Regions from separate parts of the Mesobacillus sp. S13 genome, predicted to be linked through region 1. Evidence: predicted binding sites of a transcription regulator. Region 1 holds the regulator's gene; the other holds the start of a gene.

Region 1 (5,748 bases):
TTCCTTTGGATTTGTAATCGGGTTTGTTTTATTCTTGCTTTTATTTACGCTCTTTCAAATGTTTAACGTCATTATGAACATTAAGAGATTGCCTTTAACCGATATAAAAAAACGGTTATTGATATTCGTGGGGACGTTTGCATTCTTATTGGTGGTAACATGGACTCTTAACTATATTTTTAGACCAGAAAGGCTATATATTCTGGACTTTGGAATACCCTTAGGATTGGCTATTGGTATGACCTTTTATGATCTAATGCAAAAAAAGTGAGGAGAAAAGGAATTAATCCATTTCTCCTTACTTTTTAATACAAAACAATTAACTCACTGCATTGAAAGCTGGCGGATACTCAATTTTTCCCTTTAATCCAGTTAATGAGCCTTTCTTTAGCTCAAGAGCCATAAATACTTCGTCAGGCACAGGGAAAGGGGCTTTTATTCCAAATTGGCTGGATGGTGAAAATCCAAAGCGAGGGTAAAAGTTCGGATGACCAAGAACAAATACATGATCATATCCAAAAGCCTTGCATGCTTTGATTCCTTCTTTGACAAGGGAGGAACCAATTCCGCTATTCTGGTAACCTGGGTTCACCGCCATTGGTGCAAGACCTAAAGTAGGAACAATTCCTTGGTCGGTAACAAGATGGATGATGCTAAAAAGTATATGTCCGATTATTTCACCATCACCATTAGCCGCTACGAGGCTTAAGTCAGGGATAAAGTTCTCCGAATTACGAATAAGTTCAATTAAATTAGCTTCATTTTCTCCATTCCCAAAAGCCTGTAGATTGATTTCTCTAATCCCAGTGAAATCAACTGTTTCTTCTTTGCGAATGACGTAATCAATCTTCTCTTTCATATTTCTTGTACTCCCTCCACACAAGGTTTGACGTTTTAGATTCCGAGTCAGTGAATTCTTTATAATATTTTCTTTCGTTTTCACCGGATATTGAGTCTACTTTATTTAATAATGGAATGAGAAAGTCTTTTTTGCGATTAACTTCTTCTTTGTTCTGAGAGTAATCCACATTATTTTCTTTATTTACAGCTAGTTGATGGTATTCATCAGCCAGGGAATCTAGCATTACTCCAATCATTGATATTTTCCCATTCATCATATGGTATTGTCTGCTTAGACGAGTTAATTCTCCAATGTGAGAAGCTAATGCAAATTCCCCATTTTTTTCTTGCAAGTTTTTGACCCAAATATTTGGATCGCCATCATATTCCAGCAGAAATAGGGTATCCCTCACAGTCCGTTGAAAAGTGTAACCTAACTCACTTTTAAAATCTGTAATTCTATTGTACTGAAAAATAGTAATTAGAATCAGTAAAGTAATGACAGCAAATTGAATGTAGATGACTTGTTTTGCTTTCATTAGAACGCCCCTTCACTAGAATTAGGATTATTTTAACAGTTAATTCCTGAAAATGGAATTATTATTTTTACCTATATTTTATATTTCAATTCTTTCACTAAATGACTGATTATCTGTTATGATAAAAGCTGGCTTTTTTGCCAGAACTAATATTCTCGAGGAGAACTTTAATGAAAAATAACCTTCCATTTACCATTACCAAGAATGATACCTTCTTTGATTTGTTAGGGGATTATATTGGTGATGTCTTTTATGATATATTGCCTGAAAAAGGCTATGAACTGCGTGATGAACAGATTTATATGGCCTTCCAGGTGGAGCAGGCCTTTAAGAATAAAGGGATTGTTTTCGCAGAAGCGGGTGTAGGAACCGGTAAAACATTCGTCTATCTTATTTATGCCATTCTATACGCAAGATACATGGGAAAGCCAGCGATTGTCTCCTGTTCAGATGAGACGCTGATCGAGCAGCTCGTTAAAGAAGGCGGCGATATTGAGAAACTTGAAAAGGCGCTGGGACTGAAGGTCGATGTCCGTCTGGCAAAGGCAAGAGAGCAGTATGTTTGTGTAAAGAAGCTTGATGATCTATCAAATACATCAAGCGACAAGGAAATCCTTGATGTCCATGACCGGCTTCCGGATTTCATCTTTGATGAAGGAATTTCAATGAATGCTTTTTCTCGCTATGGAGACCGAAAGGAATACCCATGGGTCACGAATGAAAAATGGTCATCAATGGCTTGGGACCCGCTTCAGCAATGCTCTACATGCAGCTGGCGCCATCGCTGCGGCCAAACCTTGAACCGTGATTATTACCGCCATGCAGGGGATTTGATCATTTGTTCGCATGATTTTTATATGGAGCATGTATGGACGAAAGAATCCCGTAAACGGGAAGGGCAGATGCCTTTGCTTCCAGATGCTAGTACGGTGATTTTTGATGAGGGCCATTTGCTTGAATTCGCAGCGCAAAAGGGATTAACATACAGATTCAACTCACAAACCTTGACCACTGTCCTGACGGGGTATATGCACCAGGACGTCCGAGAGGAGTCTCTTTATTTAATAGAAGATATCTTGGAGCTGCATGATGCATGGTTTGACCTTTTAGTTGAGAATTCATCTGCGGTAGAAGGTTCAAATCGAAAAGAAGTTCCAATGCTCTCAAGTATCAGGAGAGCCGCAGAAACTCTGGAGAAAAAGGTTAGCGATTTAATGGACCAATTAGTTTTTGATGCAGAAATGTTCCTGATTGATGAGTACCATTTAAAAATCATGGAAGAATATCTTGAGTTTTTCGCATATGGTCTTTCAATTTTCTTGAAGAATGACGAAGGTATTTTCTGGCTTGAAGAAAATGAAGTGCAAACTTCACTCGTTATCATGCCACGACTGGTTGAGGATATATTGAAAAAAGAAGTATTTTCTCAAAACATCCCGTTCGTGTTTTCTTCTGCAACCCTGTCACAGGCTGGAGATTTCAGCTATATCGCGAATAGCCTGGGAATCGAGAAATACTCCTCATTTACTGTAGCGTCCCCATTTGATTACGAAGACCAAATGGAACTGGTCGCACATGTTGAGGACGATGAAATGAAGAAGTGGGAAAAGATAGGGGATGACCTAAGAAGCAGTAATGGCAGCTCGCTTATCTTATTCTCTACTATGCAGGAAATGGAACGATTCCGGGCTTGGACTGAAAAACAAAAGTGGAGCTTCCCTATTTTGTTTGAGGGTGACCGTGAAATCAGTGAAACGGTAAAGGAATTCCAGACTGACACTGTGACCGTTTTATGTTCCTACAATCTTTGGGAAGGACTGGATGTGCCAGGAGAGTCATTGATTCAGGTTATCATTTCTTCCTTGCCATTCCCGCCTCATGACCCGGTCTTCCAGGCGAAAAGAAAGCATGCACAAAATCCCGCTCAAGAGGTAGATCTTCCATATATGCTCCTTCGCCTAAGACAAGGGATGGGAAGGTTGATCAGAACGAATCAAGACAGCGGTACCGTGCATATTTGGATCACACAAAATCAAAAAACTGCACACATAGAAGAATTAAAAGGTGTATTGCCTGTTCAACAGATACACTGGAGATAGAAAAATCCCGAAAGGAAGAATCCTTTCGGGATTTTTTATGCTAGTTTCTGCAACCGCACTTCCTGTGGCGGCGGTCACGATCGTCATCCCGGTCATCCCGAGCACCAGCTACTAAATCCTCGATCAAACAACGGCGCACAGCACGGCAAAGGTCATCAAAATCAACAGTTGCCCTGACTCTGTCCCTGTCACGGTTAGGGTAAAATACACCTGCAACATCATTGTCATTACGATTGTATCCCATCAGAAACTCAACTCCTTTCCAACATGAAAGATACTTACACAATATCTTATGTGGAGAGGGACAAGTTGTTAGGGTTTGTACCTAGTTTTTTTATAAATGTGCTAGTTTAATAAATTAGCAGCTTAAAAGGTTCATAGATAATGAAAAAAGCAAGCGAAGACGCTTGCTTTTTTAATGCATATGGCGGTAGACACCGATAACCTTACCAAGAATGGATACATTACGAAGGATAATTGGATCCATAGTTGGGTTTTCCGGCTGCAGCCTGAAATAATCCTTTTCCTTAAAGAAGCGCTTTACTGTTGCTTCATCGTCCTCTGTCATCGCTACTACAATATCTCCATTATTAGCAGTCTTTTGCTGCTTGACAATCACATAGTCCCCATCAAGGATTCCCGCTTCGATCATACTGTCACCCATGATTTCAAGCATGAAAACCTGCTCATCATGCGGAACAAGGCGATCTGGGAGAGGGAAGTACTCTTCAACATTTTCAATGGCGGTAATCGGCATACCCGCTGTTACTTTACCAACAACAGGAACATTAACGACATTATACTTTGGAATACGTGCATCATCTTCTATTTCGAGAATTTCTATTGCACGCGGCTTAGTAGGATCGCGTCGAATCAAGCCTTTGCTCTCAAGTCTGGCAAGGTGTCCATGGACAGTGGAGCTAGAGGCAAGTCCAACTGCTTCGCCTATTTCACGTACGGATGGCGGATACCCTTTTTTCTTGACTTCGCCTTTTATGAATTCAAATATATCTTGTTGCCGCTTAGATAACTTTGTCATATTCACGCACCTCGTATATTTTTCTTGTCCTAATTATACCATGTCTTTTCCACAGATACAAACATAAGTTCGAATTTTTGAGTTGACACAAAACAAACGTTCGATTTATAATGAAATCAATAAACCGAACATACATTCGTTAAGAGGTGTCGAAATGAAAAAACTATGGGAAAACTATTCATATGGAATGATCTTGCTTGCTGTCAGCTTAGTCTTCACATTCGTGGCTAAAGCTCAATTAAATAACGAAGAGGCTTACATAACTGTTACTATAGAAGAAGGACAAACATTATGGAAGATTGCTGAATCATTTGCCAACGAACACAATTTATCTGAAAATGAATTTGTAAGCTGGGTAGAAAAAGAAAATGGAATTGTCGGTGAAATGGTCTATCCGGGTGACGAGCTGGTAATCCCTGTTGTGGCTGAACAGATTGAACCTACTCAGATTGCCGGAGCAGGAAAGTAGATTGGAACAGAATAAGGTGACAACATGAAAGCAATCATTTATTGCCGTGTAAGTACAACGAAGGAAACACAGGAAACTTCTCTTGCCAGGCAGGAAGAAGAGCTGCTTCGACTGGCAGGCAGTTATGGCTTTGAAGTAGCCAGTATCATTAAAGAACAGGCCAGCGGTTATGATCTTGAAAGAGAAGGGATGCTTGAGCTGCTGGAATTGATTAAGGATAAAAATATAGGGGCACTGCTGATCCAGGATGAAACGAGACTTGGAAGAGGAAATGCAAAAGTTGCGATCCTACATTGTATCCTTAAAGAAAATGTGAAATTATATAGTGTCTCGCATAGTGGGGAGCTGCAACTTTCAGAATCAGATTCCATGGTGCTCCAAATTGTCAGTATGGTCGAAGAGTATCAAAGGAAAATCCATAACATTAAAATCAAGAGGGGCATGAAGCGGGCGATTGAACACGGATACAAACCCCAGCGCAATCTAAAGAACCAGGGTGATCATTCGGGACGGGAACGAAAAGAGATGCCGATTGAGGAAATAGTCAGGCTGCGCAATAATGGGCTGACCTTTGCGGAGATCGCTGCTACTCTAAGGGGATTCGGATATAATGTATCCAAAGCAACAGTAAACCGAAGATATCTTGAGTACATAGAAGCAGACGAATAAAAGCTCTATTCTTGTAAAATCTCAATAATTTTAGTAAGATGACATTTGACGTAATTTTTTACAAAGGAGCTTTACAATGCTATCAAGTGATAA
Region 2 (5,748 bases), 670 kb from region 1:
CATGGTTAGACTCAGGGAACCGGATGAACTTTGTTTCCTTCCCCTGTCTTTTCAGGGCGATGAAAAGCTGCTCTGCCTGTTCAATCGGGCAGCGATAGTCCTTTTCGCTATGAAGAATCAATAATGGTGTATTGATTTCATCCACATATGCGATAGGAGAATGCTTCCATAATGTTTCCAAATCGCTGAGATCAGCCTGGATCTGCCACTCTGTAAAATAGTAGCCGATGTCACTGACACCATAAAAGCTGATCCAGTTCGAGATCGAACGCTGAGTGACGGCAGCTTTGAACCTGTCAGTATGCCCGACAATCCAGTTTGTCATGAATCCGCCATAGCTCCCGCCGGTCACGCCCAATCGTTCCTTGTCAATGAAATCGCAATGTTCCAGTGCGTAATCCACAGCGTCCATCACATCCTGATAGTCTCCGCCGCCATAGTCGCCGCGAACAGCATTGACGAATTGCTGGCCATAGCCATGGCTGCCGCGCGGATTGATATAAAGGACTGCATAGCCCTCAGCCGCCAGGACCTGGAATTCATTGAAATATGAGTTGGCATACATGGCATGCGGTCCCCCGTGAATTTCAAGAATCAACGGATATTTCTTTCCTTCTTCATATCCAGCAGGCTTCATGATCCAGCCATGAAGCGGGGTACCGTCACTTGCATCGAAAGAAATTTGCTCAGGCTTCGATAAAGTGACTGACTCCAATAGCTTTTCGTTCACGGAGGTCAGCTGTTTCATCTCACCAGTTGTGACTTCAAGCTGGAACAATTCTCCCGGCAGCACTGGATTGCTGATAGCTGCAATGACTCTCTGTTTTTTACGGTCAAGAGTATAGCCATACACATGCTGCTGGTCAAGAAGAGCCGGATACACTTCGCCATCAAGATTCGCAAAATATATCACAGTGTTTCCCTGGTCGGTAGCAAGGAAATAAAGGCTTCTGCCATCTTCTCCCCAGATCAATCCAGGACTATGAGTTCCCTGCTGGAAGTCTGCTGCAACAGCGTCGCCAACAAGAATATCCATGTTCTCCGTCACGCATTGGTTGCTTCCAGTCTGGAGGTCCTTTACCCAAAGCTGGGTCAGCGTTGCATTCTCATACTCTCGCTCATGCCCCGTATAGCCAAGGTACTTTCCATCAGGTGAAAATACAGCGTTCCCGAAGTAGCCTGTACCATTCGTCAGCTTCGTCTTATTACCTGTATCAATGTCCATCAGCCACAAATCACTTTTGAATGAAAAATCGCGTTCAGAAGACTCATCAGCACTTAATACAAGGCTTTTGCCATCAGGAGACCAGCATTGCAGATGGTAGTCCACTTCACCTTTTGCTACTGCTTCTGCCTTTCCGTCTGCAAGATTCACAATGATAGTCGTTTTATACTTGCCGTCCCAAAAACCAACTGCGTCTGATTTATATTTCATTTCCTCAGCCACGAATGGTTCCAGCTTTTTGTCGTCCTTCTTTTCTTCTGCTTTTTCATGCAAATTCTCGTCAGGCTTCAAGGATACGGAACAGGCAATCCTGGATCCATCCGGAGACCAGACTGGACCATTTGCTCCATTCCTGAAGTCTGTAGCCTGCTTCGCTTCCCCGCCTGCAGCATCGAGAACAAAAATCTGGTTCTTGCCGCTGCGGTTTGAAACGAAAGCCAGTTTCAATCCATCTGGTGACCATCTTGGGGAATGGTTGCGGTATTCCCCATAAGTCCATTGCTTCGGTTCTCCGCCTTCTTCAATGTCAATTATGTATAAATTAGAGGCATAATCATTCTTGCTCTCCAGCATCTCCGTCTGAACAAACACACACTTCGTTCCATCAGGAGAAAACTGAGGGTCAGTAACGGACTTTAATTCAAATAAATCCTCTGCTTTAATAAATCTTTTTTCCATCTCGGGAGCCATCCTTCCAAAGTTAAATTATTCTCTTTATATTTCGATAATAGAAATAAATCTCCTGCTTTTATCAATATCTTTTTCAGAAAAAAGCCGACTTCACACCATTACTGCAATTTTCCTTTTGTTTTGGAGAAGATGATAGAAAGGAGAAATTTTTTTACCCTCTTGAAATCCTCTTCAAAATCCGGTACGATAATTACGAACAAATGTTCTTATTTTATGTTGAAGGGACAGAATAAAATGACAAGGATTCCTGAAAAAGACCGCGATATTATGGAGCAGGCCATCTATTTGCCGATGGTACTGGTCGTGCTCAATCGGGATCTTTCTGTCGTCGAAAATAGCCCATTTAAATTAAAAAAGCCTTATTTGGAACTAATTGAAGAAACAATGAAAGAAGTCCAGAAAGAGCTCTCCATTGTAAAAAACTACCTCAAAAAGAATAACCTTAAGGTTGAAGAAGTAAAACGGGATGACGCCTTCACCATGTTCCTCTTCATCTACAAAGGCTACGAAGAACAGCATAACTACTTCAATCCCCGAATCCGCAACAAAGTCCAGGAACTAATGGTCCACTACCTTTTCAAACGATTCAAAAAAGTGACAGCAGAACAAAAAGAATCCGGCTGATAACCGGATTCTTCAGTCTTTATATGCCTCACTGACGAGATTCCCATACCCCTGCGAGTCACTGTACTTCGGGCCATGCAGCAGATATAGTGCTTTACGTTCTGTTTCTTTCATCCGCTGCAAAAATTTGGTGCGAAGCAGGGATGTCCTCAGCAGCTGGTTTTCAAATGAATGATGGGATACCGGAAGAATCAGGGTTTTCTTATTCCTGAAGGTAACCTGTGTACTGTGGGCATCCACCTTCTTATGGAATAACACATGCTCGTGCGAAACCCAAATGCAATCCTGTTTTGTAGGTGAGCTTGTTGGCATGAAATAAATGGAGCTTATAGGGTCGATGATGATGGGGGTTTTATGGGTGATCCCGGTAAGCTGTTTCGTTCCCTCTTTCCTGCCTTCGTAGCTGCTTCCAAAATATTTACAGCTTTTTTTGACGACATCTATTGGTCTGAATGGGGATAAATACTCCTCCTCCAGCTCGATCACCCTGGAGTAAATCCTGCTGCCGTATTCTTCAGGAATAATTATCATGGTAAAAGGATTTATTTCGTACTCTTCTACTAAGTTCTTTGTACTTCCTGTCATTCCTTCACCTCCTAATATACCTCATACCCTATTTTACCATAAGTGTTGAAATTTTCTTTAATTACATAAAAAGTTCTATTTTTAGCCACATTTAATGTCTGAATATAAATTTTCTAAAAATTATAAAAATTTAGTTGATTATCTTTTCAATACTCCATATAATATAAAAAAGGTCTAAGAGGTGAGGTCAGTGAAAGAAAAATCGTATTCTGAAACCATGAAGGCCAGCGTGATGAAACGCATTAAAGCCAAGGAATCTTTTGTTCTGGACCTGTATGTTGACATGTTAATTTCCGAAATCCAGCTGAATACCAAGAAAGAAAAATTGATGACGAAAATTGATAAAGCAATCGATGAACGAGACAAAATCCTGTTTTTAACCTTGACGGAAGAATTGAAAGATCTCAACAAACAATTCGGTACTTGATGAGTGATATCCCCTATATAGGGGATATTTTATTATTGCGAAATAAGGCTGCTTGCTTTTGTTGAATGTAAAAACAGGCATCTCAAATCAAAGAAAGCCCTCATTTTTCGAGGGCTTTTTTGATGGGCTTTGCTTAATATTCATCTTCCTGTTCATTTCTCTTCTTCACTTCATAATCTTCAAGTCTGGAAATCCGTTCCAGCATGGTTGGATGTCCGTAGCGGAAAACTTTTACCAGCCATGGGGGATTGACCTGGCTCAGTCCTGCCTTCGTCAGTTCCTGGAAGGCAGTTATCGCTGCATCAGTATTGTCCGTCATTTCGATCGCATACCGGTCCGCCCTTGTTTCCTGGTAGCGGGATACAAGATTCGAAACCGGGCTTGAGGCAAACATGATCATCGAGAGGAACATTAGGAATAGCGGGAACGACCGTAAGTCGCCCGGATGCTCCAGCTTGAATTCCCTTCCCCATCGCTTGATTGCCCAATTCATCAGTCTTGCAACGAAGTACAGGCCGAATAAAGAAAGGACCAAGTAGCCGGCAATTCCGATATATAAATGTTTCTCCACATAATGGGCCATTTCATGTGCCATTATGAACAAAATTTGGTCATCGTTCAATCTGTTCAATGTCGTATCCCAGAGAACGATCCTTGAATTGGACCCAATTGCCGTCACATAGGCATTCAGGGCATTAGTTTTATCAGCCATATCCACTTCAAATACATGGTCAGCCGGAATATTGGCCTCCCCCGCAATTTCCAGGATTTTAGACTCCAGCTCTTTATTTTTCAGCGGAGAAAAATCATTGTACAGCGGATCAATCACTACCGGCTGCAGGAACATGATGAACAAAGTGAAAGGAACGGATAGCATCCAGGCAAACAGCCACCAGAATCTCTTGAACTTGTTCATCAGCCAGTATAGGACGATGACAATCACGAACATCATGGCATAATTGATCCAGAAATCAATCAATTCATCCTTCATCCAGGAAGCAAAAGACTGAGTGGAGATATTATATGTCTTCGATAGCGTGTAACTAATGTAACTTAGCGGGAAAGTCGCAATATAAGCAAAGAATGAAAGCCAAATCACATAAATCGCCTTCTGGCCATACTTATTCTTCGCCGTCTCTTCTCCCCATTTCTTAAAAGCTTTTGAAAGCCCGAGCAGCAAAATCAGAAAGTATAACAGCCACTCGAAGGGTGTGGACAGAAAGAACAATAAGTTCCTGATTTTCGAGTATTCCTCGCTCAGCATTAACTCTCTTCCGTTCAAGAATGTGGCTGGGTCAGCTCTCGAACCCTCAAACTCAAATGGAAGATTGCTATCTGCAAAGTAAAATAAATACCAGTATACCGCGAAACCATAGAGCACATAGGCGACCACACCGTAAAAACCCATCTTTCTCGCCATAGCTTCTCCCCCTTTACGTACAACCATATCTATAACTATTTTAATCCTTTGTCCCAAAAATAGAACAAGTTATTGTTGAGAGGGGGAAATGGAAGGAGGCCTATGTATCCGAAAGCCCCGTTCGCAAATCTATTTCAGGCATATGCTCCTCCAAAAATTGAACGGCACCCTTATACGGATGGACAGCCCTGCATAAGGGCTCCTTTCGTTTTGAACGGCTCCCTTGTATGGCTGGACTGCCTTGCATAAGGGTGTCTTCCGCTTTGAACGGCACCCTTATAGAGCAGGATTGCCTTGCATAAGGGTGTCTTTAGACTCGATCGTCACCCTCATTAATCCGTTTAATCTGCAGTTAGCCTTTAAACACCAAAAAGAGTACCAGGAAAAACTCCTGGTACTCTTTTTATTAGTTTAGAAAACTATCGTCAATCAATGTTTTAAAGTCTGGTTTGTCTTTAAGGAATTTCAAAGCATAAGATGAATCCGAGAAGTCCTGGATCGCCTGTGCGTCTACTTCATATGTGAAGCCGATGCGGCCCCATGCAAGTTCAACTACATCTTTTTCGAGCTCCTGACCAGTTGTTTCTTTAATGTCTTTAATCGTGATTTCCTGTGCATCTTCTGGATTTTCCTTGATGAATTTCACAGCGTCTTTATGTGCGTTAATAATCTTTTGAACTGTTTCTGGTTTTTCCTCGATCATTTTTCCAGAAGTAACCATAACGGATGCAGGAAGTGTTTCGCCGAAGGATACTTCATCCCAGCCGATGACGACTT

The links. Region 1 encodes LexA, which represses DNA repair genes until DNA is damaged. Its sites were predicted from a motif close to CGAACATATGTTCG; they were not measured.
Region 2: LGO15_RS06545 (YhjD family protein) is a predicted target of LexA. The motif match lies at 2,109-2,122, and genes of this name have one in related genera.

The regions. Positions count from the first base shown of each region.
Region 1 covers NZ_CP084622.1:1,959,350-1,965,097, forward strand. The annotation lists gene LGO15_RS09795 (GNAT family N-acetyltransferase) at 320-859, opposite strand; gene LGO15_RS09800 (hypothetical protein) at 843-1,379, opposite strand; gene LGO15_RS09805 (ATP-dependent DNA helicase) at 1,550-3,478, shown strand; gene LGO15_RS09810 (hypothetical protein) at 3,519-3,722, opposite strand; gene lexA (transcriptional repressor LexA) at 3,894-4,517, opposite strand; gene LGO15_RS09820 (cell division suppressor protein YneA) at 4,672-4,986, shown strand; gene LGO15_RS09825 (YneB family resolvase-like protein) at 5,011-5,655, shown strand; gene LGO15_RS09830 (DUF896 domain-containing protein) at 5,732-5,748, shown strand, end outside.
Region 2 covers NZ_CP084622.1:1,293,368-1,299,115, reverse strand. The annotation lists gene LGO15_RS06550 (S9 family peptidase) at 1-1,903, opposite strand, end outside; gene LGO15_RS06545 (YhjD family protein) at 2,150-2,539, shown strand; gene LGO15_RS06540 (competence protein ComK) at 2,552-3,124, opposite strand; gene LGO15_RS06535 (IDEAL domain-containing protein) at 3,315-3,551, shown strand; gene LGO15_RS06530 (M48 family metallopeptidase) at 3,685-4,971, opposite strand; gene LGO15_RS06525 (aliphatic sulfonate ABC transporter substrate-binding protein) at 5,378-5,748, opposite strand, start outside.